3 regions of the uncultured Porticoccus sp. genome follow, and region 2 is predicted to be linked to each of the others. Evidence: predicted binding sites of a transcription regulator. Region 2 holds the regulator's gene; each other region holds the start of a gene.
What was found. Region 2 encodes FNR, which switches genes on or off when oxygen is low (the NO sensors DNR and NnrR bind a similar motif). Its sites were predicted from a motif close to TTGATNNNNATCAA; they were not measured.
Positions count from the first base shown of each region.

Region 1: the regulator FNR is predicted to act here: its motif matches at 2,949-2,962, upstream of phbB (acetoacetyl-CoA reductase).
Region 3: the regulator FNR is predicted to act here: its motif matches at 2,219-2,232, upstream of hemN (oxygen-independent coproporphyrinogen III oxidase).

Region 1 covers NZ_CAXBHS010000001.1:470,226-475,101, reverse strand. Annotated here, with positions in the region: gene AACZ64_RS02230 (sigma-54-dependent Fis family transcriptional regulator) at 1-1,229, shown strand, start outside; gene AACZ64_RS02225 (transposase) at 1,269-1,964, opposite strand; gene phbB (acetoacetyl-CoA reductase) at 2,063-2,785, opposite strand; gene AACZ64_RS02215 (hypothetical protein) at 3,046-4,311, opposite strand; gene AACZ64_RS02210 (AMP-binding protein) at 4,403-4,876, opposite strand, start outside.
Region 2 covers NZ_CAXBHS010000002.1:4,058-8,933, reverse strand. Annotated here, with positions in the region: gene msrA (peptide-methionine (S)-S-oxide reductase MsrA) at 1-33, shown strand, start outside; gene AACZ64_RS02695 (hypothetical protein) at 235-1,407, shown strand; gene fnr (fumarate/nitrate reduction transcriptional regulator Fnr) at 1,465-2,178, shown strand; gene AACZ64_RS02685 (OmpW family outer membrane protein) at 2,281-2,976, opposite strand; gene AACZ64_RS02680 (DUF4399 domain-containing protein) at 3,085-3,504, opposite strand; gene AACZ64_RS02675 (BolA/IbaG family iron-sulfur metabolism protein) at 3,582-3,890, opposite strand; gene argS (arginine--tRNA ligase) at 4,167-4,876, shown strand, end outside.
Region 3 covers NZ_CAXBHS010000008.1:83,276-88,151, forward strand. Annotated here, with positions in the region: gene AACZ64_RS08855 (OmpA family protein) at 1-403, opposite strand, end outside; gene AACZ64_RS08860 (EAL domain-containing protein) at 518-2,077, opposite strand; gene hemN (oxygen-independent coproporphyrinogen III oxidase) at 2,291-3,682, shown strand; TPP riboswitch at 3,747-3,845, shown strand; gene AACZ64_RS08870 (TonB-dependent receptor) at 3,897-4,876, shown strand, end outside.

The DNA of each region.
Region 1 (4,876 bases), on a different contig from region 2:
CTACCGCCAACGCTGCTGCCGCACTGGACTCCCTGGGTATCGACTACGATCCCGAGACCAAACGTCGCCTGTCGATGCAGCGCTTCGGTGGCGATGAAATCGTCTACCCGCACGACGCGGGGCTGTGGGTGTCGGAGGATTGGGTGGAACCGATACTGCACAAGGGCAATATTGTCGGCTTTCAGGTGCTGGTGCCGTCACCGCGCCGGTCTACCTCCAAACCCGCCGCCGAGCCACTGGCTGCCGGCCCGACGACCAGCCTCGATCCGTTTGACGGCATCTACGGCAAGAGCCCCTCTTTTCAGGCCAGTGCGGACAAGGCCCGCAAGGCGGCTAATACACCGCTGCCAGTGCTGATTCTGGGGGATACCGGGGTCGGCAAGGAAGTGTTCGCCAAGGCCATTCACGACAGCAGCCAATACGCCGACGGGCCGTTTATCGACCTGAACTGCGGCGGCTTCACCCGGGATATTCTCAGCAGCGAACTGTTCGGCCATGTGGAGGGGGCGTTCACCGGCGCGCGCAAGGGCGGCATGATCGGCAAAATTGAGGCGGCCAATGGCGGCACACTGTTCCTCGACGAAATTGGCGAGCTGCCGCTGGAATTGCAACCGGTGTTTTTGCGGGTACTGCAGGAGAAAAAAATTTACCGGGTGGGGGACATCAAACCAATCCCTGTGGATTTCCGACTGATTGCTGCCACCAACCGCGACCTGAAAGGCGCTGTGAACGAGGGGCTGTTCCGCAAGGATCTGTATTTCCGGCTATCCACCGTGACCATCAGTCTCGACCCACTGTCGGGCCGCAAGGAAGATATCGAAGGAATCGCTCAATTGGTGATGGCGCGCATCCGCAAAACCGACGACATCTCAGCGAAACGCTTCTCACCGGGCCTGATGACGGCCCTGAAAAGCCGCGAGTGGCCCGGCAATATCCGTGAACTGGCCAATGTGGTGGAGTGCATGTGTTTTATGTCCACAAACGAAACCCTGACGATTGACGATCTTCCCGAGGGTTATCGGCCGGGGGAAAGCAATCTGGAGCCGGAGCACGTCAACGCCTTCATCACCCCGCCCCAGGGCAACCTGGACAGGGTTGAAAAGTCCACCATCGAGGCCGCCATCAAACAGGCGGAAGGCAACATGACCCAAGCGGCCAAACAATTGGGCATTGCCAAAAGTACGCTCTACCAGAAAATGAAAAAGTACCACCTGAAAAAACCGACCTGATCATAAAGGGGTCATAAAGGGGTCGGTGACAAATGAGAGTCATTCGCACTTAATTTTCATTGGCCTGCCTCGCCTGGCATGACCCAATTTTCTCCCGACCACCTTTTCAATCTGCACCTGAAAATCACGACCCCCAAGGGGCATTGAAAATGTGGTAGCCCGCTGAATACCCTGCAGTAGCGACTTTTCCAGATCAACGGAAAACAGCGCGCGGTAAGCTTGGTAACGGCTTTTCTCATCCGACCCAAGCCGTTGGTAAACCTCGTGTGCAACGAGCTGCTTCCCTGGCTTGATTCCCGCATTGACACCATAGCTCGACCAGCGATAGTCAGCAGGGTGCCTGACAATGGAAGCCCTAACAGGATTTAGCTCTATATAACGGTAACAGGCCAGCAGGTAGTTTTCTGCATCCACCAGGCTTGCTTTATACCTCCCCTCCCAAAGAGTCCCGGAACGATTGTAGGTTTTGTTGATGTATTGCACATAACGACGACCGATTGATTGCATCACACAGGGAATGCCATCTTCACTTTCTGGTGTTAATAGCAGGTGCACATGATTTGTCATTAACACATAGGCATGAACGGATACCCGATGCTTATGACAGGCCTCGCTCAAACATTGAAGGTAGAAAAAGTAATCGCCATCGGTATAAAAACAGGCATTACGGTTGTTACCGCGACTGACCACATGGCTGGGTACATCCGGTACGAACATCCTTGTTTTGCGGGGCATTGTCGACTCCTTTCGACAGATAAACAGACGGGCAAGGGTCAGGCCGAACAACCAATAAGAATGATTCTCAGTTGTCACCGACCCCTTTTAGGGAGGGGCTAGTACATATGCTGGCCACCGTTGATGGACAGGGTCGAGCCGGTAATGAAACCGCTCTCGTCGGACACCAGAAACAGTACGCCCCGGGCAATATCGTGGGCGGAGCCAAGCCGGCCAACGGGAATACGGGCGACAATTTTTTCCAGTACGGCGGCGGGCACAGCCCTCACCATATCGGTTTCCACATAGCCCGGGGCCACCGCATTGACCGTGATCCCCATGCTCGCACCTTCCAGGGCCAGTGCCTTGGTAAAGCCGTGAATACCGGATTTCGCCGCAGCGTAGTTGACCTGCCCATACTGACCCGCCTGACCGTTCAGTGAGCCGATATTGACGATACGACCAAAACGGCGCTCACGCATACCCTCGATCACACAGCGGCTCATGTTGAAGCAGGAACCCAGGTTGGTATCCAGCACTTCCTGCCAGGATTTCTGGGACATTTTGTGCAAAGTGCCATCGCGGGTGATCCCCGCATTATTGACCAGAATGGAGACAGGCCCGATATCGCGCTCTATCGCTTCAATACCGCTTTTACAGGCATCGAAGTCGGATACATCAAACTTGTAGGTGGGAATACCGGTTCGCTCCCTGAACTCGCGGGCCCGTTCATCGTTACCTCCGTAATTGGCCACCGTCAGATAGCCCGCCTCCTTCAGTTCAATAGCAATGACTTCACCGATACCTCTTGTTCCCCCAGTCACCAGTGCTACTTTTGGCATCTCATTGTCTCCTGATTTTTTATTCTAGCTACATCTACAACTACCGGTACCAGCATGCTGCGCAAAATAGCTCGCCGGAACCAGCCCTATCATAACCCACGGGACAATTATTAAACCAAGCCCACAGGAAAACAAATACTGTGACAACAAAAGTTCAGGAAGTTTGACTGGAATCAAGACTTTTTTGGGGTGACGGGGATAGGAAAAAACTGGCAGGGGCGAACCGGTGACCGGTCCACGCCCTGTCAGGGAGGAAAACACTATTTGAGTCGGCGCATCACCGAGACGCAGTTGGTTACACCGGAACCACCGATATTAACGGTCATCCCAACTTCAGGGTTGCCCTTTGCCGCCACCCCGATCGGTTCGCCCACCAGTTGTTTGTAGACCAGCGCGTGCATCGATGCCCCTGTGGCACCCACCGGGTGTCCTTTTGATTTCAGACCACCGGACAGGTTGATAGGACAGTCGCTGTCCGGATCGTATTTACCACTCATGAAATCGTAACCGGCACGACCGGACTCGGACAGGCCGATGGCTTCGACGCAGAGAAGTTGGTTAATGGTAAAGCAGTCATGGACCTCCGCCAGATCGAGATCGTCCACGGTGGCACCCGCTTCCTTCAGCGCCAGGTCGACGGCGTGACGGGTGGCGCGAAGCTCATGCAGACGACCGATGCGCTCCTTGAGCATCATCCGGTCGGTCACATGGCCGATACCAGACAGTTCAACGGCGTGATTGAAGTTGGCTTTAGCGTTGTCGCTGGAAGTGAGCACCACTGCAGCGGCCCCGTCGGTAATCAGGGAGCAATCGTGCAGACGCAATGGCGGAGCGATCATCGGGTTGCTACCCTTGCCCGATTCCGGCAGGTTGAGGATCGCCTCGGCGGTAGTCAACTTGTTGATGTCCGGTATGCTACCGGGGCCAAAATGCGCCAGTGGATTCTGGATACCATTGCGATAGTTCAGGGCGCTGACATGGGCCAACATGATGCGCAGCTGCTCGGGAGAGAGCTCTTCTTTTTCCTGGTAAGCCTTACCCAGTTCAGCAAACAAACCGGGGAAGGTCATGCCCTTATTGCCTTCTTCCGGCCAGTAGGAGCAACAGGACAGCGCGTGGGTCACACCTGCGGTATCCAGGGTGTTCATCTTCTCGACACCGATCGCCAGCACATTTTTGAACCGACCAGAAGCCACCGCATAGGCGGCATTGTAAATGGCCAGGGAAGACGTGGCACAGGCGCCCTCGGTGCGAGTGGTGGGCTTGAAGAGTAACCCTTCTGGATCAATCTCCAGCGCCAGCGGCCCGACGTGCTCCTGGTTCACGAACAGAGATGGAGAGCAGGAACCGACCCAGATGGCATCGATGTCCTTTGCTTCCAATCCTGCATCGGCGATAGCACCCGCTCCCGCCTCTGTCAGCAATTCATAAAAGGATTTGAGGTCCTCGACTTCACCGGTTTCACGGTCGCGTTTGACGAACGCACCAAACTTGCTGTTATACGCACCAACAATACTAACCTTCACAATATATCCTCACTACTATTACAGACAGATGGTTAAAAGTTTCAGGCCCGGCGGGCAGGCGTGTAAAAAGTGTAGCCAAGACGGGAACGGTTCAGATCTTGCGACCCGCCGCCTCCCAGAAAACCTTGCGAATTTCTTTTTTCAGAACCTTGCCAACGGGACTGCGCGGCAGCTCATCCCAGAACAGAACCTGCTTGGGTGCCTTGACGCTACCCAGCTTGCTTTTGCAGTATTGAATAATCTCCTGTTCGTCCGGCGATTGGGATTTATCCTTTAATTCCACCACTGCGGTAACCTGCTCGCCCCATTTTTCATCGGGGATACCGATCACTGCGCAGTCCTTGATCGCCGAATGTCCCCAGAGCAACTGCTCGATTTCACTGGGGTAGACATTAAAGCCACCGGAAATGATCATATCCCGCTTGCGATCGACAATCGCCAGATAACCCTGCTCATCAAAAACGCCGATGTCTCCGGAGCGCTGCCAGCCACCCTCGCAGCGGATCGCTTCGGTAGCTTCAGGATTCCGGTAATAGGCCCGCATCAGCAGGTTGCCCCTGATGGC
Region 2 (4,876 bases):
CGTCTCTGGAATAACGTGGACCTTCCCTTCTGAGAGCATTGAGCCCGGCATTTTGACTAGGTAATAAAGGTCGTCAACCGAACCTGTTGACGGCAATCACGCCTTTTTTCATCCATTTCATGATGGAGCTCATGCATCCTAACATCATAAATTTGACCCATATCATGGGGAGATTCAGTAATTCCGCTTAACCTCAGCAACTAATCCTATTGTCACCTGTGAGTCAGCCGGCAAATGCAAGTTGCGACGTTAGCCAACAACCTGTTCTGCCCTCACTCTGATATTGAGGCAGAGTTTTTCAAATCCCTGGTCAGTTGTCCCAAGGAACAACTGAGGAAGCGGCGCACGTCAATCTCACCGATTGCGCTGAACCTTTATATTCCGAGCAATGCCAATAGCGCTTATCCCGAGCTGGTCAGCAGGGAGATTGAGCTGATTCAGCCTGTCTTCAGATACCAGCCTTTGGTGAAATTCTGGCTCAGAAACAGGCCATTACAAGGCATGAACAGGGGTGAACTCACAGAACTGGTTTTTTTATCCAACAGTTATTTTAACCCCCGAAACAAGAAAGCGTGTGAATACGGTTTTGAATGCACGCTTACAGATATAACTGCCGAAAAACTGGCCTTAATGAAAGGACTGCATTTTGACTGCTTCCGACTAACCATTAATGCCGCAATACCACCCCACAAACAGCAGTTTACATCGATCCTGACAACAGCCAGTGACTTTCACTTTGGAGAGTGGCACTGCTGCCTGCAGGTCAATCAGGCCGACCCGGATACATTGGACCACTGGCTCACAGAGTTAATCCGCTATCAACCGGCAATTATTGAGTTACAGGGGCTACAAACAATGGAGGGTGCAGCAACCCTCAGCCAACTCTCGCAGAGAATGAGCAGTCAACACTATCAACTTTTGGCGGATCGTTTTTTTATCATTCAAGGGCACAAACTTCTGCAACTTCGCCAGATCAAGGCTCTCCAATATACCCCCTGGGGCATGGCCAGAGACAGCCTGATAGACTGGGTTGGTATTGGCCTTGGAGCACTGGGTAAATTTGGTGATGGCTTCTATCAGAATACCGACTCAATTCACGACTATCGACAGGCACTTGATGAAAAGCATCTTCCTGTACATTGCACAGGGCTCTTTCCAGATCATCAACCGCAAAACCTGCCACCCTGGCAACTGGTCAACCAGTTACTCTGTTTTCATCGGGTACGTCTGACCAGTTGTGACCTGACCATCAAGTTATGCCCGGAGCTCGCCAAACTTTTCCAAAATGCTCTGTCTATGGGCTGGCTCACCAGAGAGTCTGATTATTTGGTGCTGTCCACTCAGGGTCTCGACCATCTCCGATATTTCTGCGATAGTCTCCAGGCGTGTCGATGTAACGGTCATTAATGACCGTTATCATGATCGTCGCTATAATGAGACATAATAGGCTCAGAGAGATGTCTGATGGATTCGGTCTGCCCCCACAATAATACATTCCACTGCGGTGACTGCCGCATGAATGCGCTCTGCCTCCCGCTTGCACTGCAAACCAAGGAAGTAGAACGTCTGGACGAAATCATTCAGCGAGGAAAACCTCTTCAAAAGGACTACCATATCTACCATGCTGGGGAAGAATTCGATTCTGTCTTTGCGGTTCGCAGTGGCTCGATCAAAAGTTATACAATCAGCAATAGTGGCCAGGAACAGGTGACTGGATTTCACCTCCCGGGGGAGATATTCGGTATGGATGGTATAGGCCAGAATCGATACACCAATTCTGCCGTCGCGATGGAAACCTCCTCCGTCTGTGAAATCCCTTTCAACCGTCTTCAGGAACTGAGCATTGCCATCCCCACACTGCAACGCCACTTTTTCCAGTTGATGAGCCTCGAAATCACTGGGGATCAACAACTTCTTAGCCTACTCAGCAAAAATACGGCCGAGGAGCGGGTGGCAACACTGTTGATGAGTATTTCAAACCGCAATTTCCGACTTAAACTCTCTGCCACACGGTTCAGATTACCGATGTCACGTGCAGACATCGGTAATTATCTGGGACTTACTGTTGAGACGGTCAGCCGGGTATTAAGTCGCTTTCAAAAACAGGCATTGCTGAAGGTCGATAAAAAGGAAGTAGAACTGCTCAACCTGGACAAACTACGCGAGTTCGCCAACTAAGTTTTTTCAATTAACCCCCTGTTCTGGCTTTTAATTGATACAGAAACAAAAAAGCCGGTTTATGAAACCGGCTTTTGTACAACTAGCTAACCAAGTTCTTAGTTAAAACTTGTAGCCTATACCCACCATATAGACCAGTGGATCAATATCCACCTTGGTCTTCACCTCAGCACCCGGGAAATTGAATTTCGCATCGGTATCGATATCGATATACCACACTGCGGCATTGACTACCCAACGGTCGGACAACGCATAATCCATACCCAGTTCAAACGCCACACCCCAGGAGTCATCAAGTTTTAACTTGCCGCCTGCACCGACAATACCCTCAAGTTCACTGGCAACATCCTCTTCGAAAAATTTTGTGTAGTTAATACCGACCCCGGCATAGGGCTGGAAGCGGGACTCAGCTTTCATCGGAAAATATTGCAGCGTCAGGGTAGGTGGTAAATGTTTGGTCGAACCCGCATCAATCTTTCCGGGAACCAACAAATTTTTGGCTTTAATATCGTGTTTAAAGGGGGTGGCTGCCAACAGGCCTAAACCCAGGTGATCCGTCAACATATAGGTCAAGGTAAGACCGAGCTGAGTGTCGGAATCGACGTAGGCCTTGCTGTTCGGCAACCCGGCACCATTAAGTGTAAGACGGCTGCTGTCATCGTTAGGTTCAACCGTTGCGGCACCTGCACGGACAATAACATCTCCCGCCTCGTAGGCCATAACACCTGTGGTCCCGGCCAAAAGACTCCCGGCCAGGGTCATATGAATTGCCAGCGACAATGCTTTTTGCTTGAACATTTACTTTCTCCAGAAAGGTAGCACTAAAAGACAAGGCCATTAAACCAAGCGCTTCACTACCACCATTTGATCTGGGTTAAGTAAACAGAATCATCGACTTGCGCTAGATCAATACACCTTAATGATTATTGGCTCAGAAAGTACTGGAGGGTTGTGCGGAATATGAAAATGGTCTCCGAGGAGCAATTGCAGCTTGTGTTCGCCAGGAGGCAGTTCAAGACTCACCTCAGTCTGGCCACCACCAAAGTGACGGTGTTGATCGTCAGCCGGAATCGGTTTGTCCATATCAGGCAATTGCTGAACATTAATCAGTAAATGATGATGCCCTGTATGTTCCCGCTCAACACCTGCCGGCGCAACACCAATACCACTCAAACCGAATCGCACAGTCACCGGACTGCTTACGGTTTCACCATCTTTGGGAGAAATAATATAGGCACTGGCAGCACCAGCATCAGTCGTTCCACCAGCATAAATTGTCGGGGATAGAATCATCAGCATCACCAGTAAACCTTGCATCTTTTTCATGTAATACCCCTATTGTTGTCCGTGAATGATTGTCAGTGGTCCAAAACTCCGCTCAACGGTAGCGAAACCTTCAGGAACTAGCCGTTTTTCCCCATACAGTCCGGAGACGAAGGTGCACACTTTTGCTCTCGCCATTCATCTGGCGTGAAGATATGCAGTGCCAGGGCATGGACGCCACCAGCCAGCTCATCAGATAGCAGCTGGTAAACTCGCTGGTGACGCTTAACAGCTCCCATCCCTTCAAACGAACCAGAGACGATAACCAGCTTAAAATGCGTTTCTGAATCCACGGGAACCGCATGCATGTGGCTCTCGTTTAGCACTTGTAGAAAATCCGGTGTAAATGCCGCTGTCAGTTTGTTTTCAATGATATTTTGAACTTGCAATGCTACCTCGAAAGAATCTAAACCGTTTAATAATGAACGTTCTAACTACTTGCCTGTTTCGAAAATATTCACGCGAAGAAGGCTATTACCAAAAAAGCGATCTCAAATCACCCACTGTTCGAGATAATACCAACGTAATGCCGGATTACTGTCAGGCATAGACATGATCTTCGACTATACTGGCAGCCCCTTTGTCCATCAACCGCCACTACTGGCTTTTTGGATTTGGGGTACTACAATCCCGTTTTCTCTTAACAAGACACATCCTGCCCGCTTATGAGTATTAAAAACCTGATCGAACTACGTGTACGGGCTGCCATGTCAGCAGCAGACATGCCTGATGACTGCCCGGCCAATATCACCCTCAGTACCAGACCAGAGTTTGGCAATTTTCAAGCTAATGGTGCCATGGCAGCTGCCAAGCGGCTAAAGAGCCGTCCGCGGGATTTGGCCGCCGAGATTATCAAGCATCTCGATTTGACTGATATTGCTGATCATGTCGAAATTGCTGGCCCGGGATTCATCAATATTCACCTGTCAAACCAATTTATTGCAACTCAGTTACAAAAACTTATCGGGGATGAAAAACTCGGTGTACCTGTGCCGAATCAACAGAGAGTTGTCGTTGATTATTCCGGGCCTAATTTGGCCAAGGAGATGCATGTAGGGCATCTGCGCAGTACGATTATCGGTGACGCAGTGGTTCGCACCCTTGAGTTCGTGGGCCACGACGTGGTCCGTCAGAACCACATGGGGGATTGGGGCACCCAATTTGGCATGCTAATTGCCGAGCTTGAGGGGCATTTGGGTGAAGGGGAGCGACCTGAACTGGCTCTGGGGGATCTCGAGGTTTTTTATCAACAGGCCAAACAACATTTTGACCAAGATGAAAAATTTGCGCAGAAGGCGCGTCAATACGTGGTCAAACTACAATCAGGTGACCACCATTGCCGCCAGCTTTGGCAGCGTTTTATCGACATTTCAAT
Region 3 (4,876 bases), on a different contig from region 2:
CCAATACCCCGGTAATGGCTGTCAGGGCCGATTGAGCCCCCTTATTGATGTCTGTGCTGTTGACATCAAAGATGGTTGCCCCGGGGATAATCATGGTGATTTTACTGTTCTGTAGGCTGAGGTCGATACCCTGATTCCTGAGCTTCTGCTGGAGGTTGGCATACTGGACATCCATGTAATAACCGACCTGTTCCGGGGGCAGCGGGTTGATCTTGCCACTGTCACTCAGCGTTGCCTTACGTTTTACCGGGCTGCTTTTTGTGCTATCCGAAAGGCTGGTGATTCTGGCTGGCTCTGACTGCTCCGTCAGTGGATCCCAAAGGCTACAGCCACCGCTTGCCAATGTAATTATCGCGACGAACAGGTAATTCAGTGATGTCTTGGGGCAACTTGGCACAGGCATTTTTTTCAAGCAGTCAATTCTCCGGTGGTTGATAGGGAAACGGCCCGGACAGGGTTGAGACGGGTTGGTCATTCCCTCCGGGGCGGAATAGTTTATCTGTGCTGAGCTGATCGGTCAGCTGTATTTTTGATGGAAGTCAATAAACTGACGAGCGGTTAAAGGACGGCTGAACAGGTAACCCTGCCCCAGCCTGACGCCCTGACTCAAGAGCCACTTTGCCTGATGATCACACTCGACGCCCTCGGCAATAATATCCAGGTTCAATGATTTTGCCATCTCGATTACATGGACAATCACGCTGCTGGTAACAGCCTGGTTTTCAATGGCATCGACAAAAGACTTGTCGATTTTCAGGGCATCCAGCTCAAAACTTTCCAGATAGGAAAGGCTGGAGTAACCGGTGCCGAAATCATCAATAGCCACCAGATGACCCTGTTGGCGCAGGGTGCGGATTCGCTGCCGCGCCGAGTCACTGTCCACCAATGCCCGTTCGGTAATTTCCAGTTTTATGGCCGAAGTGGCCAGCCCGGCAGCTTTCAGCTCAGTTTCAAGGTGGACAAACAGCCGGTCTGTCTGGAAGTCCTGTGCAGAAAGGTTGAGGTTGATGCTGAGATCCGGGCATTGTTTTAGAAGATCGCCCAGTTCGTGAAGGATGCCTTGCAGCATGGCCCGAGCCAGGTCGGTGGCCAACCCGGCCTCCTCGGCGATTGGAATGAAAATATCCGGGCCGACAGCTTCACCGTTGTCACGGGTCCAGCGTGCCAGCGATTCCGCGCCGAGGCAGCGTCCATTGGACATATCCACGATGGGCTGATAGTTGACTCTCAGTTTATTTCTGGTGATTGCATCACGCAATTCGGCGGCCAGGCTAAGGTGCTGGCGGGAGTAACGGACCACAGCGAATACCCAAAGGGGGATCAGTAGCAGGGCTAATATTCCGGCGGTGATCAGGGTGGGCAGATAGCGTTTCCAGAACTCGCTCATTGGCTGAATGGCGACAATATCGATGGGAAGCAGGGTGCCCAGGGAAAACCGGGAAATCATCTGCCCCGTCGATTGATTGACAGTCATCCCCTGTTTGAGGCTTTCCAGCGGTGGGAAAACGGCATTGGGTGGTGTCGTGATCATGGGCAGTCTTTCTACCCAAAGGCCGGCCATCTGGCCCTCCAGAAGGTCCACGTTCAGTAACAACCGTGGGTCGATCACCACATCATGGTGACCAAATCGCATCAGAAACAGCTGTACGCCACCCACTTCTGTGGTCTCGCTGGGCCACCAGGCAATCACTCCCGAGTTGTAAATACGGCTGGCTTTGGGTGGCGTGAAGGATATGCCCTGAATAAACCCGGCGCCACAGAGTCGTTCGGCGGCACGCCAGTAGCCGATTGCCCGGATATAGGGGCGCGCTATGGCGACCTCCTGCATCATCGCCAGGTGGGTGGCGTTACAAGGGTCAGTGGTCCGCTCATTGAGGGTTTCAAGCAGATTGCGGGCGTCAATAATGGCCTGTTCTGTTTCCTCACCGAGCCGCTGTGACAATTGCTGCAGACGCTGCTCCTCTGTGCCAACGGATTCCCGCCAGATATACCAGCCCAACAGCAGTGACAGGGCCAATGCCCCAAGCACTGTAATGGCCAGGATACCAAAAAAGATTTTGTCACGACGTGCCAGCATGGAGGAAACAGACTTATGGGGGGGCGTTACTTTAACAGAGAGTCGCCCAAAACGGGTATGGAATGACGCATGCCGGGCGACTTGGCCATCAGGGTAACCCTCTTGGTGGGCGGGACTGTGGCTTGAGCTTGATCGAGTGGGTTGATCGACATCAACGAGCTGTAGGTGAACCGCTGCTAGGATTCGTTTTTTCCTCAACAGGTTTTTGTCACCGTGATTTCTGAAAATACGGCCATCTGGGATCGTCCGCTGATCGAGCGTTACGACCTGTCCGGCCCCCGCTACACGTCTTACCCCACGGCGCCACAATTCCACGAAGGCTTTGGCGAGGCAGCACTGTGTCTCGCGATTGAGCGCAGTAATGCAGCGGGTCGTCCTCTGTCCCTGTATTTTCATCTGCCCTTCTGCAGCACGGTCTGTTATTACTGTGCCTGCAACAAAATCATCACGGCCAATCGCAAGCGTGCCATGCCGTATCTGGAAAGGCTGATCACCGAGGTGGCTTGTCAGGGGGCACTGTTTGACCGTTCCCGGCCAGTCCATCAGCTGCATTGGGGTGGCGGTACACCCACTTACATCAGTGATGATGAAAAACGCCTGTTGATGGCCGCCACCCGCAAACATTTCAACCTGTTGGATGACGACAGTGGCGAGTATTCGATAGAGATTCATCCTGGTGATATGGCCGTCAGTACGATCAGCTGTCTGCGGGATTTGGGATTTAACCGCCTCAGTATGGGGGTTCAGGATTTCGATCCCACCGTGCAGCAGGCGGTCAACCGTTTCAATTCTGTGGAGGAGGTGCGTGCGCTAGTGGAGGCGGGCCGCGCCGAAGGTTTCCATTCCATCAGCATGGACCTGATCTACGGTTTGCCCCACCAGAGTTGGGATACTTTCAGGCACACCCTGGACAGCATCATTGACCTCGGCCCGGACCGCCTATCAGTTTTCAATTACGCCCATTTACCCCATCTGTTCAAGGTGCAGAGACAAATCGACGAAAGCGCACTGCCCAGCGCGTCCGAAAAGTTGTTGATGATGGAGCGGATGACTCAGGTGTTGCTTAATGCCGGTTACGTTTACATTGGCATGGACCATTTTGCCCACCCGGACGACGAGCTGGCAGTGGCCCAGCGCAACGGTGTGTTGCAGCGCAATTTCCAGGGTTACTCCACCCACGGCGGCTCTGATCTGGTGGCCTTTGGCGTGTCCGCTATCAGTGCCATAGACAATGTGTTTGCCCAGAATCACAAGCAGATCGAGGATTACCAGATTGCCATCGACAGCGGTCATCTGCCGGTGGCACGGGGATTTGAGCTGAGCCCTGATGACCTGCTGCGCCAGATGGTGATCAAGCAGTTGATTTGCCATTTTGAGTTGAATTTTTCTGACATCGAGCAACAATTTGGCGTTGTGTTTGCCGACTACTTTGCGGCAGAGTTGATTCAGCTGCGGTCGATGATGGACGACGGCTTGGTGGTTCTCAACCCGGATAGCCTCCGGGTAACCCCGGTGGGACGACTGTTGATTCGCCGCATCTGCATGACTTTTGATGCCTATATCAACAAATCCGAGCCGGAAATTCGTTATTCCAAAATTATTTAAATACAGCCATTGAGTTGGTGATTGATTCGCGTAAACTCCCAATCTCACCTGCACACAGCAGGTGTTTATTCCTAAGGGGCGGCGTAAGCCTGAGACATCTTCGGATGAACCCTTTGAACCTGATCCGGATAGTACCGGCGTAGGGATAGGACGCAAAACCACCGTTCACTCCTTCCATATCCGGGTCTCTTTAACAGTGTTAATGGGGCTCATGATGATAGACCTTTTTCGAAAAATGCAATGGCTGGTATTTGCCTGCCTCCTTTCCGGCGGTGTGCTTGCCACAGAGCTCGAGAATTCCGAGGGCACAGCAGCCGAGACCCCCACACCAACGCTACCCGCTGAAACGATTCAGGAAGTCGTGGTGACTGCCGAGTTTCGTGACGTATCCTTGCTGGATACCGGCAACAGTGTCTCCGTTCTCGACAGTCAGCAGATTGAACGCCGTCAGGCCCGTCACCTGGACCAGCTCCTGAATCTGGTTCCGAATGTGAACTTTTCCAGCGGTGCATCGCGCGGCAAGTTTATCCAGATCCGTGGTATCGGGGAGCGCAGTCAGTTTATCGAGCCGCTGAACCCCTCGGTGGGTTTGTTGATTGACGGGATCGATTTCAGTGGTATCGGCGGTGCGGCAACAACCCTCGACTTGCGTCAGGTTGAAGTGTTGCGCGGTCCCCAGGGTACGCTCTACGGCGCCAACGCACTGGCGGGTTTGATCAATATGACATCCAATAACCCCACTGACATTTTTGAAGGTCACATTGAAACCTCCATTGCCGAGTATGAAACCCGCACCACCAGCGCGGTATTGAGTGGCCCGATTGCCGATAATCTGGGTTACCGTCTGGCCGTGCAGGGCCATCGCAGTGACGGCTATATCGATAACGAATTTCTCAATCGCAAGGATACCAGTAACATTGACGAGCTCACTGCCCGGGGCAAGTTGCAATGGCAAGCCAGCGATCGGTTACAGCTGAATTTCACCGGTTTCTACGTGGACGCCGACAATGGCTACGATGCCTTTTCGCTGGACAACACCCGCAATACGCTCTCCGATCAGCCGGGTCACGACCGTCAGGAATCCACGGCCTTTGCGGTTGAGAGTATCTGGCAAGCCACTGAGCAATTTGATGTGGTCGGATTGGTCAGTTATGCCGATACCAACCTGGAATACAGTTATGACGAGGACTGGAG